DNA from 3 places in the Amycolatopsis australiensis genome. Region 3 is predicted to be linked to each of the others. Evidence: riboswitches for the same ligand, from Rfam matches in the RefSeq annotation. Region 3 holds a riboswitch; each other region holds the start of a gene.
The links. A riboswitch is a leader RNA that binds a small molecule or an ion and turns the genes downstream of it on or off. The one in region 3 is predicted to bind S-adenosylmethionine.
Positions count from the first base shown of each region.

Region 1: linked by a shared signal. The riboswitch ahead of thrC (threonine synthase) and the one ahead of BT341_RS20640 (aminotransferase class V-fold PLP-dependent enzyme) in region 3 are both predicted to bind S-adenosylmethionine.
Region 2: linked by a shared signal. The riboswitch ahead of BT341_RS11550 (methionine ABC transporter ATP-binding protein) and the one ahead of BT341_RS20640 (aminotransferase class V-fold PLP-dependent enzyme) in region 3 are both predicted to bind S-adenosylmethionine.

Region 1 covers NZ_FPJG01000006.1:3,565,614-3,570,724, reverse strand. Annotated here, with positions in the region: gene BT341_RS18285 (DMT family transporter) at 1-855, opposite strand, end outside; gene rpsT (30S ribosomal protein S20) at 1,198-1,458, shown strand; gene holA (DNA polymerase III subunit delta) at 1,805-2,785, opposite strand; SAM riboswitch class I at 2,932-3,065, shown strand; gene thrC (threonine synthase) at 3,079-4,344, shown strand; gene BT341_RS18265 (ComEC/Rec2 family competence protein) at 4,709-5,111, opposite strand, start outside.
Region 2 covers NZ_FPJG01000006.1:2,138,645-2,143,755, forward strand. Annotated here, with positions in the region: gene BT341_RS11540 (resuscitation-promoting factor) at 1-709, shown strand, start outside; gene rsmA (16S rRNA (adenine(1518)-N(6)/adenine(1519)-N(6))-dimethyltransferase RsmA) at 826-1,665, shown strand; SAM riboswitch class I at 1,790-1,880, shown strand; gene BT341_RS11550 (methionine ABC transporter ATP-binding protein) at 2,090-3,100, shown strand; gene BT341_RS44210 (hypothetical protein) at 3,269-3,535, shown strand; gene BT341_RS11555 (4-(cytidine 5'-diphospho)-2-C-methyl-D-erythritol kinase) at 3,523-4,482, shown strand; gene BT341_RS11560 (ABC-F family ATP-binding cassette domain-containing protein) at 4,531-5,111, shown strand, end outside.
Region 3 covers NZ_FPJG01000006.1:4,129,079-4,134,189, reverse strand. Annotated here, with positions in the region: gene BT341_RS44395 (hypothetical protein) at 1-646, opposite strand, end outside; gene BT341_RS45435 (hypothetical protein) at 586-1,233, opposite strand; gene BT341_RS20640 (aminotransferase class V-fold PLP-dependent enzyme) at 1,250-2,695, opposite strand; SAM riboswitch class IV at 2,735-2,849, opposite strand; gene BT341_RS20635 (potassium/proton antiporter) at 3,102-4,580, opposite strand; gene BT341_RS20630 (ArsR/SmtB family transcription factor) at 4,677-5,111, opposite strand, start outside.

The DNA.
Region 1 (5,111 bases), 560 kb from region 3:
CGCAATCGCGGCGATGCCGGTGAGCACGATCACCGACCCGGCGAGCCGCCGCACGGCGTCCCGCTCGCCCAGCACCAGCCAGGCGGCGAGGCCGCCGAGCACGATGCTCAGCTCGCGAGCGGGCGCGACCAGGCTGACCGGCGCCATCGTGAGGGCGAACAGCACGAGGATGTAGGCGACCGGAGAAAGCAGCCCGACCAGCAGCACCTCACGGCGTCGCTCGCGCCAGAGCCGCCGCACCTCGGCACGGCCGGCCAGCGCGCCGGGGACGAGCAGCACGCTCTGCAGCACCGAGCCGAGGCCGAAGTAGACGACCGGCGGCACGCCGAGGCCGGTCACCGAGTGCGCGTCCCAGAGGGTGTAGCCGGCGATGACGGCGCCGGTCAGGAGGCCGTAGAAGATGCCGGCCTTGACCGCGTGGGCGTCGCCTCCGGTCCGGCCGGTGCTGATCACGAGCACTCCGGCGACGACCAGGAACGCGCCGAGCAGCCCGAGCGCGCCGGGACGTTCCCCGAGCACCAGGACGGCGGCGAGCACCGACAGCAGCGGCCCGGTGCCCCGCGCGACCGGGTAGACGACGGAGAGGTCGCCGACCCGGTACCCGCGCTGCAGCACGATGCCGTAGGCGATGTGCAGCACCGACGTGCCCAGCGCGGCGAGCAGCCAGCTCCACTGTGGACGTTGCGGTTCGACGGCCAGCAGCACGGCCGTGACGGGCAGCAGGACGACCGCGGAAACGGTGTAGTAGAGCCAGACGAACTGGGTGCCACCGGCGGAGATCCGCTTGGCGGCCAGGTTCCAGGCGGCGTGCACGACGGCCGCGACGAGGACGAAGGAGAGAGCGGTGCCGTTCATTGGGACCCTTTCGGGTTTTCGCGCGCGCGAAAACCGGGTCCTCCAGGCTTTTGCCCCGTCAGATGAACGGCAGGCCGTCCGGGCCCGCCGACGGTGCCGCTCGGACCAGCCCCACCGGTCCTGGTTGTGTCGTGTCGTCGAGCGCGGACCGGCGGCGGAACCCTAGGCACTACCGTCGTCCAAGGTACTCCCCGGCGACCGGCTGCGGGTGCCGCCGGCCCGGCTGTTAGAGTGGTCGCTCGCTGCCCGTGCGGCATTCCGTCATGGAGGAAGCCCGTTCGTTTCCGAGCGGGGCCACTTCAGCGCGGCGGCGATCTCACCGAGTGAAACAGGAGTTGCCCTATGGCCAACATCAAGTCGCAGATCAAGCGCATCACGACGAACGAGAAGGCGCGTCAGCGCAACCAGGCGATCCGGTCCTCGGTGAAGACCGCGATCCGCAAGGTCCGCGAAGCCGCCGAGGCCGGCGACAAGGCCAAGGCGATCGAGCTGCAGCGCGACGCCGCCCAGAAGCTGGACAAGGCCGTCTCGAAGGGCGTCATCCACGCCAACCAGGCCGCCAACAAGAAGTCGGCGCTGGCCAAGCGCGTCAACGCGCTCTGAGCTGGTTGATTTCTGGGAAGGCCCCGGCTCCGGCCGGGGCCTTCTTCATGTCCGGGCGTGGCTTGGAGCGGCAGTGCGGCGCGTGGCCGCCAGGACGGAGTGGCTCTCGGCGACTCGATACCCGGCCTTCGCGCGGCCCGCTTCAGCGGCCAACCTTTCCGCCCCTCGCCCCGCACCGCTGGGCGCCCGGCCTTCGCGCGGCCCGCTTCAGCGGCCAACCTTTCCGCCCCTCGCCCCGCACCGCTGGGCGCCCGGCCTTCGCCCGGCCCGCTTCAGCGACCAGCCTTCCGCCCCTCGCCCCCGCACACTCGGCGCCCCGCATCCGCGCAGGTCGGTAGCCCCCGGGTCAGCGGTCACCCTTGGCCGCCGCCACCTCCAGGACCGCTCGCTCCAGTGCGTAGCCCGGGTCGGCCGCCACGCCCTTGACCTCGGCGTTCAGGCGGGCCACCACCCGCATCGCCGTTGCCAGGCCGTCCGGGTTCCAGCCTCGGGACTGGCCCTGCGCCTTGCGGATCTTCCACGGCGGCATGCCCAGTTCGCCCGCCATCTGGTTCGGGTTGCCGCGGCCCGCGCCGGCGACGCGGGCGATCGTGCGGACCGCGTCGGCCAGTGCGTCCGCCACCAGCACGTGCGGGACCCCCAGCTGCATCGCCCAGCGCAGCGACTCCAGCGCCGCCGAGCGATCTCCGCTCACTGCCTTCTCCGCCACCGCGAAGCCCGTCACGTCCGCGCGGCCGCGGTGGTAGCGGCGGACCGCGTCCGCGTCGACCGTTCCGCCCGTGTCGGCCACCAGCTGGCTCGCCGCCGAGGAGAGTTCCCGCAGGTCAGAGCCCACCGCGTCGATCAGCGCCGCGACACCCGCCGGGTCGATCTTGCCGCCCGCCCGGCGTACCTCATGCCGGACGAACTGCTCCCGCTCCGCCGGCTTCGTCAGCTTCGGGCACTCCGTCACCTCGGCGCCCGCCTTCTTCAGCGCCGCCGGGAGCGACTTGCCCGCCTTGCTGCGGCCGCCGCCGGTGTGCACGACGACCAGCACGACGCCGTCCGCCGGGTCCTTCAGGTACGCCGCGACGGCGTCGGCCAGCTCCTGCGAGATGTCCTGCGCCGACTCCAGGACGATCACACGGCCTTCGCTGAACAGCGACGGGCTGACCAGTTCGGCCAGCTCCGGCGCTGTGAGTTCCGACACCCGGACACGGGTCAGCTCGGCCGCCGGGTCGGTCGCGCGGGCGGCAGCGAGCGTCTCGCGGACGGCCCGCTCGATCAGCAGTTCTTCCTCGCCCAGCACCAAGTGTAGCGGCGCCGGGGCGGTGGCTTGCGCGGTCACGGGTGAATCCTCTCACTTGCGCTGTCGTGCGCCCGCTCCGGTGATGTCGGGCGGCCGGCATGGCACGGCGTGAGCGCCATGTCGTACGGTGTAGCCGAGGCAGCCGCCCCGGACGATCCGGCGTGCGCGCGCCGACAACCGAATACCGCTCATCCAGAGGGGCAGAGGGAACGGCCCGACGAAGCCCCGGCAACCGGCGTACAGCCCGTCATCCCGCGATCGCGGGGTAGCTGACGACCACGGTGCCAATTCCGGCCCGCTTCGGCGGGGCAGATGAGGAAAGGAACCTCGCGATGACCGCAACCCTCGGCACGACCTCCACCACGAAGACCCCGGATCTCGGTCCCGCCGTCGAACTGGTGTCGAAGGAAGAGGGTCACCGCCAGCCGCTCGCCCCGGAGTTCGTCTCCGCCGAGGACTTCTCGCCGCTCGAGGTCGCCTACGACTTCGGCCGCGTCCGCCGCGAAGACATCGAGGCCGGACCCAAGAACATCTGGCGCTACAAGAAACTCCTCCCGGTTCCGTCCAACGTCGAAGAGATCCCGAACACCGAGCCCGGCGCGACCCGGCTGATCCGCGCCGACCGCCTTGCGAAGGAACTCGGCCTCAAGCGCGTGTGGGTCAAGGACGACACCGGCAACCCGACGCACTCCTTCAAGGACCGCGTCGTCGCCGTCGCGCTGGCGGCGGCCCGCGAGTTCGGGTTCGAGGTACTCGCCTGTCCCTCGACCGGCAACCTGGCCAACGCGACGGCCGCCGCCGCGGCCCGCGCGGGCTGGCGGTCGGTCGTGCTGATCCCGAAGACCCTCGAGCGCGCCAAGATCCTCACCACCGCGGTGTACGACGGCGACCTGATCGCCGTCGACGGCAACTACGACGACGTCAATCGCCTCGCCACCGAACTGGCCGGTGAGCACCCGAAGTGGGCGTTCGTGAACGTGAACGTCCGGCCGTACTACTCGGAAGGCTCGAAGACGCTGGCCTTCGAGGTCGCCGAGCAGCTCGGCTGGCGCATCCCGCCACAGATCGTCGTGCCGATCGCCTCCGGTTCGCAGCTGACCAAGGTGGACAAGGGGTTCCGCGAGCTGGGTCAGCTCGGTCTCGTGGACGCCAGCCCATACAAGGTGTTCGGCGCCCAGGCCACCGGCTGCTCGCCGGTGTCGGCCGCCTTCCGCGCCGGCCACGACGTGGTCCAGCCGGTGAGGCCGGACACGATCGCCCGTTCGCTGGCGATCGGCAACCCGGCCGACGGCCCGTACGTGCTCGACATCGTCAACCGCACCGGCGGCGCGATCGAGGACGTCACCGACGAAGAGGTCGTCGAAGGCATCCGGCTGCTGGCCCGCACGGAGGGCATCTTCACCGAGACGGCGGGCGGGGTCACCGTCGCCACGGCGAAGAAGCTGGTCGAGACGGGCAAGCTGGACCCGGACGCCGAGACGGTCCTGCTGATCACCGGCGACGGCCTCAAGACCCTCGACGCGGTCGAGAACCACCTCGGCCCGAAGGCGATCGTGCCCCCGTCGGCTGCGGCCGTGAACGAGGCGCTCGGCTACTGACGTCCGCCGCAGCCGGGGCGGCCACGCGGCTCGCCCCGGCAAGGGCTCCTTTCGTCCGACGCTCCCTTCGGTCGAGGGTTACGGCCCAACGCGACGGCCGCAACGATGACCGGCTCGGCGCGCCCCGGCTCACCGGCGCGGCGGGCCACGCGGCTTGCCCAGCGAAGGCTCCTTTCGTCCAATGCTCCCTTCGGTCGAGGCTTACGGCCCAGCGCGACGCCGCAACGATGGCCAGCCCGGCTCACTTGCGCGGCGGGCCTCACGGTTTGCCCCGGCGAAGGCTGCTTTGTCCGGGGCTCCCTTCGGTCGAGGGTTACGGCCCAACGCGACGGCCGCAACGACGGCCGGCCCGGCGCGCCCCGGCTCATCGGCGCGGCGGGCCGCGAGGCTCGCCCCGGCGGACGATCGCCGTGCCGGTCACCACCGCTGTGTCCCCGTCGCGGTCGGTGCGGGTGACGAGCGCGCCCAGTGCCGCCAGGCTGTCCATTGTGGACTTGCTCGGATGTCCGTACGTGTTGCCCGCGCCCACGCTGACCAACGCCACTCGCGGCGCCACCGCCGAGAGGAACGACGGCAGCGAGTAACGCGAACCGTGATGCGGGACCTTCAGCACCTCCGCTTTCAGCTCTCCGACGTCGGCCAGCAGGTCGGCCTGCGCGGCCAGCTCGACGTCGCCGGTCAGCAGCACCCGGCCGGCCGGGGTCTCCGCCCGCAGCACCACCGAACTGTTGTTGATCGTCGTGCCGTCCTGGTGTCCCACCGTGCGG
Region 2 (5,111 bases), 2.0 Mb from region 3:
GCTGCCGCTGCAGGGCGCGACTGTCGAGATCAAGACGCTGAAGAACATCACGCTGTACGACGGCGCCAACGCGCCGAAGAAGGTCCAGACGACGGCCGTCACGACGAAGGAGTTCCTGGGCGAGTACAAGCTCACCCTGGGCCCGGAGGACCAGGCCGAGGGCGGCCTGGACGTCAAGCTGGTCGACGGCGCCGAGGTACACATCAGCCGCACCGGCGTCTCGACGGTCACCCAGAAGGAGACGATCGACCCGCCCGAGCAGCGCGTCGACGACCCGGACCTGGACAAGGGCAAGACCGAGGTCGAGGACCCCGGCACGCCCGGCGAGAAGATGGTGACCTACAAGGTCACGCAGAAGAACGGCAAAGAGGTCTCGCGCGAGAGCGTCTCCGAGCAGGTCATCACCCAGCCGAAGCCGAAGATCGTCCACGTCGGGACGAAGAAGGCCCCGACCCCGGACATCGGCGACGGCTCCGCGTGGGACCGCATCGCGCAGTGCGAGTCGGGCGGCAACTGGGCCATCAACAGCGGCAACGGCTACTACGGCGGCCTCCAGTTCGACAAGCGCACCTGGGACGCCTACGGCGGCGACCAGTACGCGGCCTACCCGAACCAGGCGTCGCGCGAGCAGCAGATCGCGGTCGCGGAGAAGGTCCGCGACGCCCGCGGCGGCTACAGCGCCTGGCCGGTCTGCGGCAAGAAGGCCTGAGGTCTTTCCGAAACAGCCCTCGTCCGACCGGACGGGGGCTGTTTCGCGTGCGCGGGCCTCGCACGGCAGGTTGCACCGAGCGGGGCGCGCCGGAGTGCGCTCGGTAGGCTCGTCCGGTGGTTGAACTGCTGGGACCTGCCGAGATCCGCGGGCTGGCGGCCGAACTCGACGTGCGGCCGACGAAAAAGCTCGGGCAGAACTTCGTGCACGATCCCAACACCGTCCGCCGGATCGTCGAGCTGGCCGGGATCTCGCCGGACGACGTCGTCCTGGAGGTCGGGCCCGGGCTCGGGTCGCTCACCCTCGGGCTGCTCGCCACCGGCGCCCGGGTCGTCGCCGTCGAGATCGATCCCAAGCTCGCGGAACGGCTGCCCAAGACCGTCGCCGAGCGGGCACCCGAGGTGGCCGGGAACCTCACCGTCGTCGGGGCCGACGCGCTGCGCGTCACCAGCGCCGACCTGCCCGGCGCGCCCACCGCGCTCGTCGCCAACCTGCCCTACAACGTCGCCGTCCCGGTCGTGCTGCACCTGCTCGCCGAGGTGCCGTCCCTGCGGTCCGGGCTCGTGATGGTCCAGACCGAAGTCGCCGACCGGATGGCGGCCGCGCCCGGCAGCCGGATCTACGGCGTGCCCAGCGTCAAGCTCGCCTACTACGGCCCGGCACGCAAGGTCGCCGCCGTGCCACGCTCGGTGTTCTGGCCCGTGCCGAACGTCGATTCCGCGCTCGTCGCCTTCGAACGCGGTGCCGCTCCGGCGTCCGACGACCGTGACCGGCTCTTCGGTCTCGTCGACGCCGCTTTCTCACAACGCAGGAAGACGCTCCGCGCCGCGCTCGCGGGCTGGGCGGGGTCGGCCGAACGGGCCGGTGAGCTGCTGACGGCCGCCGGCGTCGACCCGAAGAGCCGCGGCGAGCAGCTTGACGTGCACGACTTCGCCCGGATCGCCGCCGCGCGTTAGCTCCACTGTGGAAGCGGTGAAAATACGCCTTCCGCGCGCCGCTTCCCGCGATCCGGACACCTCCAGTCGTGTGATCTGGGCCAACGGGCTTGCTTTCGCTCCTCGGGATCGGTTTTACTCAGTACGTCCATCCCGAGCGACTGAGAGACCTGGCTCGCCGAAGTCGCAGCAACCACCCTCCGCAGGGCAGGTGCTACCGCCAGGACCGATGGAGGCCGTTTCCGATGAAGAGGGTAGCTCGCCCCCTGCTCCTGACCAGGCGTCGCGTCGTCGACGAAGGCCGCCGCTCCGTGACCGCATGTCGGCGCTCCCGCTGAGCTTTCCCGAGCCGGTCCACCTCTTCTTCCTGCACCGTCCATAACGGACGGAATTCGCTTGCGGCCGGGTGCCGCGCGCTGCGCGCACCCCGTTTTCTGGAGCCTTCGTGATCACCGTCGAAAACCTGTCCAAATCCTTTGCTGCCAACGGAAATTCGGTCATCGCCCTGCGCGACGTGAGCGTCGACGTCCAGGCGGGCTCGCTGTTCGGCGTGGTCGGCCCCGCCGGGTCGGGCAAGTCCGTCCTCGCCCGGTGCATCGCGCTGCAGGAGCGCCCCGACCGCGGCGTCGTCCGCCTCGACGGTCTCAACACCGGCACCCTCGACGGCCGGCGGCTCCGCGAGATCCGCCGCCAGCTCGGCGTCGTCTCGACCAAGCCCGAGCTTCTCGCCGAGCGCACCATCGCCGGCAACATCGCCTCCCCACTGGAGCAGCTCGGCGTCGACGGCCCGCAGCGCCGCAGCCGGGTCGGCTCCCTGCTCGACCTCGTGGGCCTGACGCAGCGTGCGGCGCAGCGTCCCGGTGAACTGACCGCCGGCCAGCTCCGCCGCGTCGCGGTCGCGAAGGCGCTCGCCGCGGCTCCCGCCGTGCTGCTCGCCGACGACCCGACCGCCGGGGTCGACCCGGAGGAGGCCGGCGCGGTGCTCACCGTGCTCGACCGCGCCCGCTCCGAGCTGGGCACCACCGTCGTGATCACGACGCCGGACGCCGGCGTGGTCCGGCGGGTCTGCGACGACGTCGCGGTGCTCGAAGACGGCACGGTCGTCGAGCGCGGCACGGTCCTCGACCTCATCTCGAACCCGGCCAGCCGCACCGCGCAGGCGCTGCTGCCCGCGATCGAGACGACGCGTTCGCAGGCGGCGCGCTACGACCGCTCGGTCGACGTCGTGCTGGTCGGCTTCGCGTCGGTCGGCGCGCTGCTGCCGGAGGCCGCGGGCCGGTTCGACGTCGAGTTCGCCACCATCGGCGGCGGCCTGACCCGGATCGGCGACACCCCGGTCGGCCGGTTCCGCCTGGGCGTCCGCGGCGAGCGGGCCGACGCGGCGCTGGCATGGGTCGCCGAGCGCGGCGGCCACGTGACGCACACCGCGCGCGGCCCCCAGGGCGTCGCGGCCTGACCCGGACATCCGTGAATGCCACATTCAGGGACACGGCGTTCCTGAATGTGGCATTCACGGCAGCGGACGCGAGCCGGAACCCGAACAGTCCGATCAGGATCGCGGACAGCTGCGGACGCAAGGCAGCTCCTGCGCGAAATCGCCGAGCGCGAAGGTCGCTTCGGGCCGGTGATCGGCCTGGCCCGGCGCAACGCGACGGCGCTGAAGGCCATCGCGCCGGGCGCCGACCGGATGCTCGGGCTGCACGCGCGGCTGTGCGGTGGCTCGGACGACCCCGAGGCGAGCCTGCGGGCCCGGTCGCCCGGGTCGCCGTCCAGCTCAACGGCCTCGAAAGCACGCCGCGCACGCCGCCGGAGGTGGCGCTGGACGTCGGGCTCGGCATCCTTTCTCCTGGTCGGAACGCGGGCACGTAGGCTGGTCGGGTGCTCGCCGTAGTTCCGCCCCCAGTCACCGTGAGGGTCCCGGCCAAGGTCAACCTGCACCTTTCGGTCGGTGACCTGCGCGAAGACGGTTACCACGAGCTGGTCACCGTGTTCCAGGCCCTGTCGCTGACCGACGAGGTCACCGTCGCCGTCACCGAAGAGCCGGGGCTGGAGATCTACGGCGAGGGCGAGGGCTCGGTGCCCGCCGACGGCACCAACCTGGCCTGGCGCGCGGCCGAAGCGCTCGCCGCGCACGTCGGCCGCGGCGAGCCGAAGGTCCGGATCGTGCTGCGCAAGGGCATCCCGGCCGCGGGCGGCATGGCGGGCGGCAGCGCCGACGCCGCGGCGACCTTGGTCGGGCTGGCGAGCCTGTGGAACCTCGACATCACGCGCGACGAGCTGGCCGAGATCGCCGCCGGACTGGGCAGCGACGTCCCGTTCGCGCTCTACGGCGGCACGGCGCTGGGCACCGGGCGGGGCGAGCAGCTGGTCCCGGTGCTGTCGCGGCACACCTTCCACTGGGTGCTGGCCTTCGACGCCGAAGGACTGTCGACGCCCAAGGTCTTCAAGGAACTGGACCGGCTGCGGGTGGACGGCAACCCGCCGCGGATCGGCTCGCACACGCCCGTCGTGGAGGCGCTGGCCTCGGGTGACCCACGGCAGCTGGCGCTGCTGCTGGGCAACGACCTGCAGGCGGCGGCGGTTTCGCTGCGGCCGGGCCTGCGCCGGACGCTGCGGGCCGGCGTCAACGCGGGCGCGCTCGCGGGCACGGTCTCCGGCTCGGGCCCGACGTGCGCGTTCCTCTGCGAAGACGCGCAGACGGCGGTCGAGGTCGCCGCGGAGCTGTCGGGCGCCGGGGTGTGCCGCACGGTCCGCGTCGCGCACGGCCCGGTCCCCGGCGCGCGCGTGGTCGGCGGCGACGACGCACCGCGCCCGATGCCGCCGCGGGTGCACGCCTGAGGCATCCACCATGGATTCCCCCAATCTCGGAAAGGAACGGCTGAGCGGATGGCCAACCTGGTCAACCTGGAGGCGGTGAGCAAGTCCTACGGGGTGAAGCCGCTGCTGGACGGCGTCTCCCTCGGCGTCGCGGCCGGGCAGCGCATCGGCGTCGTCGGCCTCAACGGCGGCGGCAAGACCACCCTGCTGGAAGTCCTTTCCGGACTGACCGAGCCGGATTCCGGGCGGGTGAGCCACGTTCGCGACCTGCGGATGGCCGTCGTCACCCAGCGGACCGAGCTGCCCGGCGGCAGCACGGTCGGCGACGTCGTGCTCGAACGCTACGGCGCCGAGCACGAATGGGCCGCCGACGCGCGCGTCCGGTCCATTGTGGACGGCCTGGGCATCACCGCGATCGGGCTGGACACGCCGACCGCCAACCTCTCCGGCGGCGAGCGGCGCCGCGTGTCGCTGGCCGCCGCGCTGACCGGCGAGCTCGACCTCGTCGTGCTCGACGAGCCGACCAACCACCTGGACGTCGAAGGTGTCCGCTGGCTGGCCGACCACCTGCTCGCACGCCGGATCGCGGTCGTGGTCGTCACGCACGACCGGTGGTTCCTCGACACCGTCGCGAGCCTGACGTGGGAGGT
Region 3 (5,111 bases):
AGCGCGTGTCGGCGGCGGTGCCGTGGCCGCGGCGCAGGAGCACCGCGAACGCGGCGGCGAACAGCACGCCCGCGGCGCCCAGCGCGCCCGTCACCGGCGGCAGGAACGCCACCGAGACCAGGGCGAACACCACGGTCACGGCCAGCACGAACCAGCTGCGCTCGTAGGCCGCCAGCACCAGCAGCCCGAGCGCGGCGACCAGGGCGCCGCGGACGTCGCCGGGCAGCCGCAGCTCGATCGCGCCGACCAGGTCGAGCAGCGGGACGGCCGCCAGCGCGCCGAGGGTGCCGAGCACGAAGCGGACGGGCCGCGGCGGTGTCCCGGCGCGGCGCAGGTCGAGCCAGTACCAGCCCGCCACCAGGAGCACGACGCAGGTGAGGCCGGTGAGCCAGCCGAGCGTGGCCGGCGGCACCACGCCCACCACGGTGCTGCGGACGGCGGCCGCGTCGAAGCCGCCGTCGGCGAGGCCGGTGCCGGACACCCCGCCGGTGGCCAGGCCGTGCAGTTCCTGGGTCAACGGGTAGCCGCGCATGTTCACGAAGTGGCCCGGCTCCGGGACCCGCGGGACCAGCGCGACCACCGCCATCACGAGCTGGGCGAACCCCAGCGCGGCCAGCGGGAACCAGTGTCGTCGTGTCTCCCCCACCCCGGCAGGGTAGCGGCGAACGCGCCCGCCACGAGGACCGTCGCGGAGATCAGCGCGCCCGGCAGGTCCGCGACCACGACGGCCGCCGCGCCGGCCACCACCGCCACCGCGAGCACCAGCGGGCTGCGTTCGTACCAGGCGACCACGGCCAGGCCGAGCGTCGCGAGCAGCGGCCCGCGGGTGGCGGCGTCCCAGCCGAACTGGCTGAACGCGGTCAGATCCAGCACGGGCACACCGACGAGCACGCCGGCCGCGAGCGCCACGACGGCTTTCGCGCGCAGGCGGCGCGTCACGGCGTACCACGCGATCACGGCGAGGAACGCGGCCATCAGCACGATCTGCCAGGCCGGCCCGGAACCCGTCGTGTAGGACCGCGCCATGTCGGCGGCGCTGAGGAACCGCGACGGGCCCGGCCCCTGGATCGTGAACCCGAACAGCCCGTCGTAGTACCGGCCCGCCGGCGGCTGGTTCGCCGTCAGCTCCGCGCCCAGTTCCGCGGCGGCGGCCGACCGCTCGAACAGCTCGGCCGTGACCAGGCCCAGTTCCCCGAAACCCAGCAACGCCAACGGAACCCACTGCCTCCCCATCGGCCCAGGTTAGCGTTCAGCAGAACGGCGGCAGCTCCCGCGGGTCGCCGACCGGCGCCCAGCGGCCGTCCACCTTCGCGTACTCCCAGCGGGCGCCGCGCGCGACGATCTGGCGCAGGGCCAGGACGACGCGGTCGACGTGCTCTTCGGTGCTGCCGAGCCCGAGGCTGACGCGCACCGCCTGCTGCCCGTCACCGCCGGCGACGCCGATCAGCCGCTTGGCGGCGATGTGGGCGCAGAAGGCGCCGTCGCGCACGCCGATGCCGTACTCGGCGGACAGGACCGCGGCCAGCCAGCCCGGGTCGAAGCCGTCGACGACGAAGCTGACCGTGCCGACGCGGTCGGCCGGGGCGTCGAACAGCCGCAGCTCGGCGCAGCCCGGGATGCCCGCGAGTCCCTTGCGCAGCCGGGTGAGCAGGGCCTGCTCGTGCGCGACGACGGCGTCCCAGTTCCCGGCGAGGGTTTCGCAGGCGACGCCGAGGGCGTAGACGCCGACGGTGTTGGGCGAACCGGCTTCGTGGCGCTCGGGCCCGGTGTTCCAGACGACGGCGTCCTCGGTGACGAGCTTGGTGGCGCCGCCGCCGGCCAGGTAGGGCCGCGCGGCACGCAGCCAGTCGGCACGGCCAATGAGCGCGCCGGCGCCGAAGGGCGCGTACAGCTTGTGGCCGGACAGCGCGACGTAGTCGACGTCGAGGTCCTTGATCGAGATCGGGCGGTGCGGCGCGAGCTGGGCGGCGTCGAGGGCGATGCGGGCACCGTGCTTGCGCGCCACGGCGGCGATTTCCGCGACGGGCAGCAGCTCACCGGTCACATTGGACGCCCCGGTGACGACGACCAGCCGCGGTCCCTGCGGAGCGTCCCGGAGCGCGTCGTCCACAGCGGACACCGCGGCGAGGCGGGTGCGCGGAGTGGGCAGGCGGCGGACGTTCGGGCCGGCCCACGGCAGCAGCGCGGCGTGGTGCTCGGTGTCGAAGACGATCACCGTGGTGTGCCGGGGCAGGCTGCGGGCGAGCAGGTTGAAGGAATCGGTGGTGTTGCGGGTGAAGACGACGGTGTCGGTCCGCCGGGCACCGGCGAACCGGCGCAGGACGTCGCGGGTGCGCTCGTAGAGCTTGGTGGAGACCTGCGACGCGAAGCCGGCACCGCGGTGGACGCTGGCGTACCAGGGAAGGAACTCGTCGACGGCCTTGCGGACGGTGTCGAGGCAGGGCGCGCTGGCGGCGTGGTCGAGGTTGGCGTAGCCGATGGTTTCGCCGGTGACCAGCGGGACACGCAGCGAAGCACCGGCGACGGCCGGGATGGGCTGGGCGGCAAGGGTTTCCGCGGGGGCGGCCGGGAAGTGGCTCGCGGTCCGAGCGGATTCGGTTGTCGGCGCGGCGGTGGTGACGGCGGTGGCCGCCGGACAGTTCGGCGTGGCGGCTTCGGCTTCGGCGGCGGTGGTGCGGTTGAGGGCGAGAGTCATCGGGGTGCCTCCTCGGCGATCCGGGGGACCCCGGCGAGGGGCCCGCGCTTGCCCGTCGCACTGCGCGACCGGCCCGGTCTTCACCCGGGGCACCCCACCGCGGTAGGAGGGTTGCCGGCCAGCAAGCCGGGGCTTCGCGCTGGCACTCATGACCTGGTCCCGAAGGTAACCGAGAACGCCGCCGTCGGCCAACCCCCGCCTCACATTCTGAGACGCCGCTCACAGTGAGTCACGAGTCGGCATCACTCGCGGCTGGGGCGGCATCAGCCGCGGCTGAACGGGCATCACGCGTGCCTGGGGTGGCATCACCCGCGACTGAACCGGCATCACGAGTCGCTGGGGCGGCGTCACCCGCGACCGAACAGGCCTCACGCGTGCCTGGCGGGTCGGCGCCGCCGCGAGCCGGTCAGCGGCCTGACTCGCCTCGCCAGCGGGCCAGGCGGCCCGCGCGGTCCACCGCGCGGATGCGGCGCTCGACCGCGTCGCGGACCGCGCTCGTCGTCACCACCAGGAGCTGGTCGTTCTCCTGCAGGCGGCTCGTCTTCTGCGGGGTGAAGCCCGTGCCGGCGCGGACCACCAGGCTGACCGTCGCACCGGTCGGCAATCGCAGCTCCGACAGGTACACGCCGTGCAGCTTCGAGCCCGGCTGGATGCGGACCTGCAGCAGCTCCGCGCCCAGCTCGTCCAGCGGCGCGGCGTCGACCTCGATCTCGTGCGCCTCGGACTTCTTCGCCAGCCCGAGCCGGCGCCCGAGCGGGCCCAGCGTCGCGCCCTGCAGCAGCGTCAGCACGATGACCAGCACGAACACCGCGTCGACCAGCCGTTGTGCGCCCGGCAGCCCTTCCGACAGCGGGATCATGGCCAGCACGATCGGCACCGCGCCGCGCAGTCCCGCCCACGACAGGAACGCCTGTTCCCGCCACGGCAGCCGGAACGGCAGCACCGACACCACCACCGAGACCGGCCGTGCCAGCAGCAGGACGACCGCGCCCGCGACCAGGCCCGGCACGATCGTCTCGAACAGCCGGCTCGGCGAGGCGAACAGCCCGAGCAGCACGAACAGCCCGATCTGCGCCAGCCAGCCGAGCCCTTCGGCGAACGACAGCGTGTCCGACCGGTGCGGCAGCCGCGAGTTCCCGAGCACGAGCGCGGCGACGTACGTGGCGAGCAGCCCGGACGCGTGCAGCAGCTGCCCGGACGAGTACGCCACGACGCACACCGCGACCGTGGCGAGCGGGTACAGGCCGGTCGCCGGCAGCGCGGCCCGGCGCAGCGCCAGGCCGCCGAGCCAGCCGAACCCGAGGCCGATCGCCAGGCCCGCGCCGAGCTCGTAGACCACCAGCAGCGGCAGCGTCCAGTCCACAGTGGCGCCTTCGGCCAGCACCACGACGGCGATGTAGGCCGGCGCGTCGTTGATGCCGGACTCCAGCTCCAGCGCGCCGACGAGCCGTTTGCCGATCCCGGCCGTGCGCAGCACGGAGAACACCGCCGCCGCGTCGGTCGACGCGAGCACCGCGCCCCACAGCAGGGCGAGCCGCCAGTCGAGGCCCAGCAGCCAGTGCAGGGCCGCGCCGGTGACCGCGATGCTCACCGCGACGGCCACTGTGGACAGTACGATGCCCAGTCCCAGTGCGGGTTTCACGGCCGACCACCGCGTCGTCAGCCCGCCTTCGGCGAGGATCATGACGAGCGCGGCGAGGCCGAGCGACTGGGTCAGGCCCGGGTTGTCGAACCGGATGCCGAAGCCGGCTTCGCCCAGTACCACGCCGATCGCGAGGTAGAGCAGCAGCGAGGGCAGGCCGAGCCGGATGGACACGCGCACGGCGAGCACGGAGGCGAGCAGCACGACGCCGCCGACGCCGAGCAGCACGGGAAGCTGGTCCATGCCGCCTCCTCCCGGGTGCCGTGGGGCACTCAGAATAGTGAAGCGGCCGGGTTAACTCGTTCGTGTACCGCCGGCGCGTGTCCGGCACCCGGTGTGTTAAGGACCGAGCGCGTCGAGATCGACGCCGAGCGCCGCGAACGGCCCGGCGGCCGCGGGCAGGACCTTGACCGCGCGGTGGCCGTCGCGGCCGACCCAGCCGGCGTCGACCGCGCGGTCGAGCAGCGCCGCGGGCACCGCGCCGGCGAGGTGGTCGCGGCGCTCCGTCCAATCGAGACAGTCGCGCAGCAGCGGCCGTCGTCCGGCGGCGACCGGGACGCCGAGGTCGGCCAGCACGGCCCGGCCCCGGCGGGTCAAGGTCAGCCCGTCGGCGGCGTCGACGAGCCCGGTCGCGAGCATGCCGTCGCGGACGGCGACGCCGAGCACACCGGCGAGGTGGTCGTAGCACGTCCGCGCGAACCCGAGCCGCTTCACCCGCAGCGACGCCTTCAGCCCGGTAACCGGCCGGTGTTCGGCGTGCTGGGCGAGGTGCTC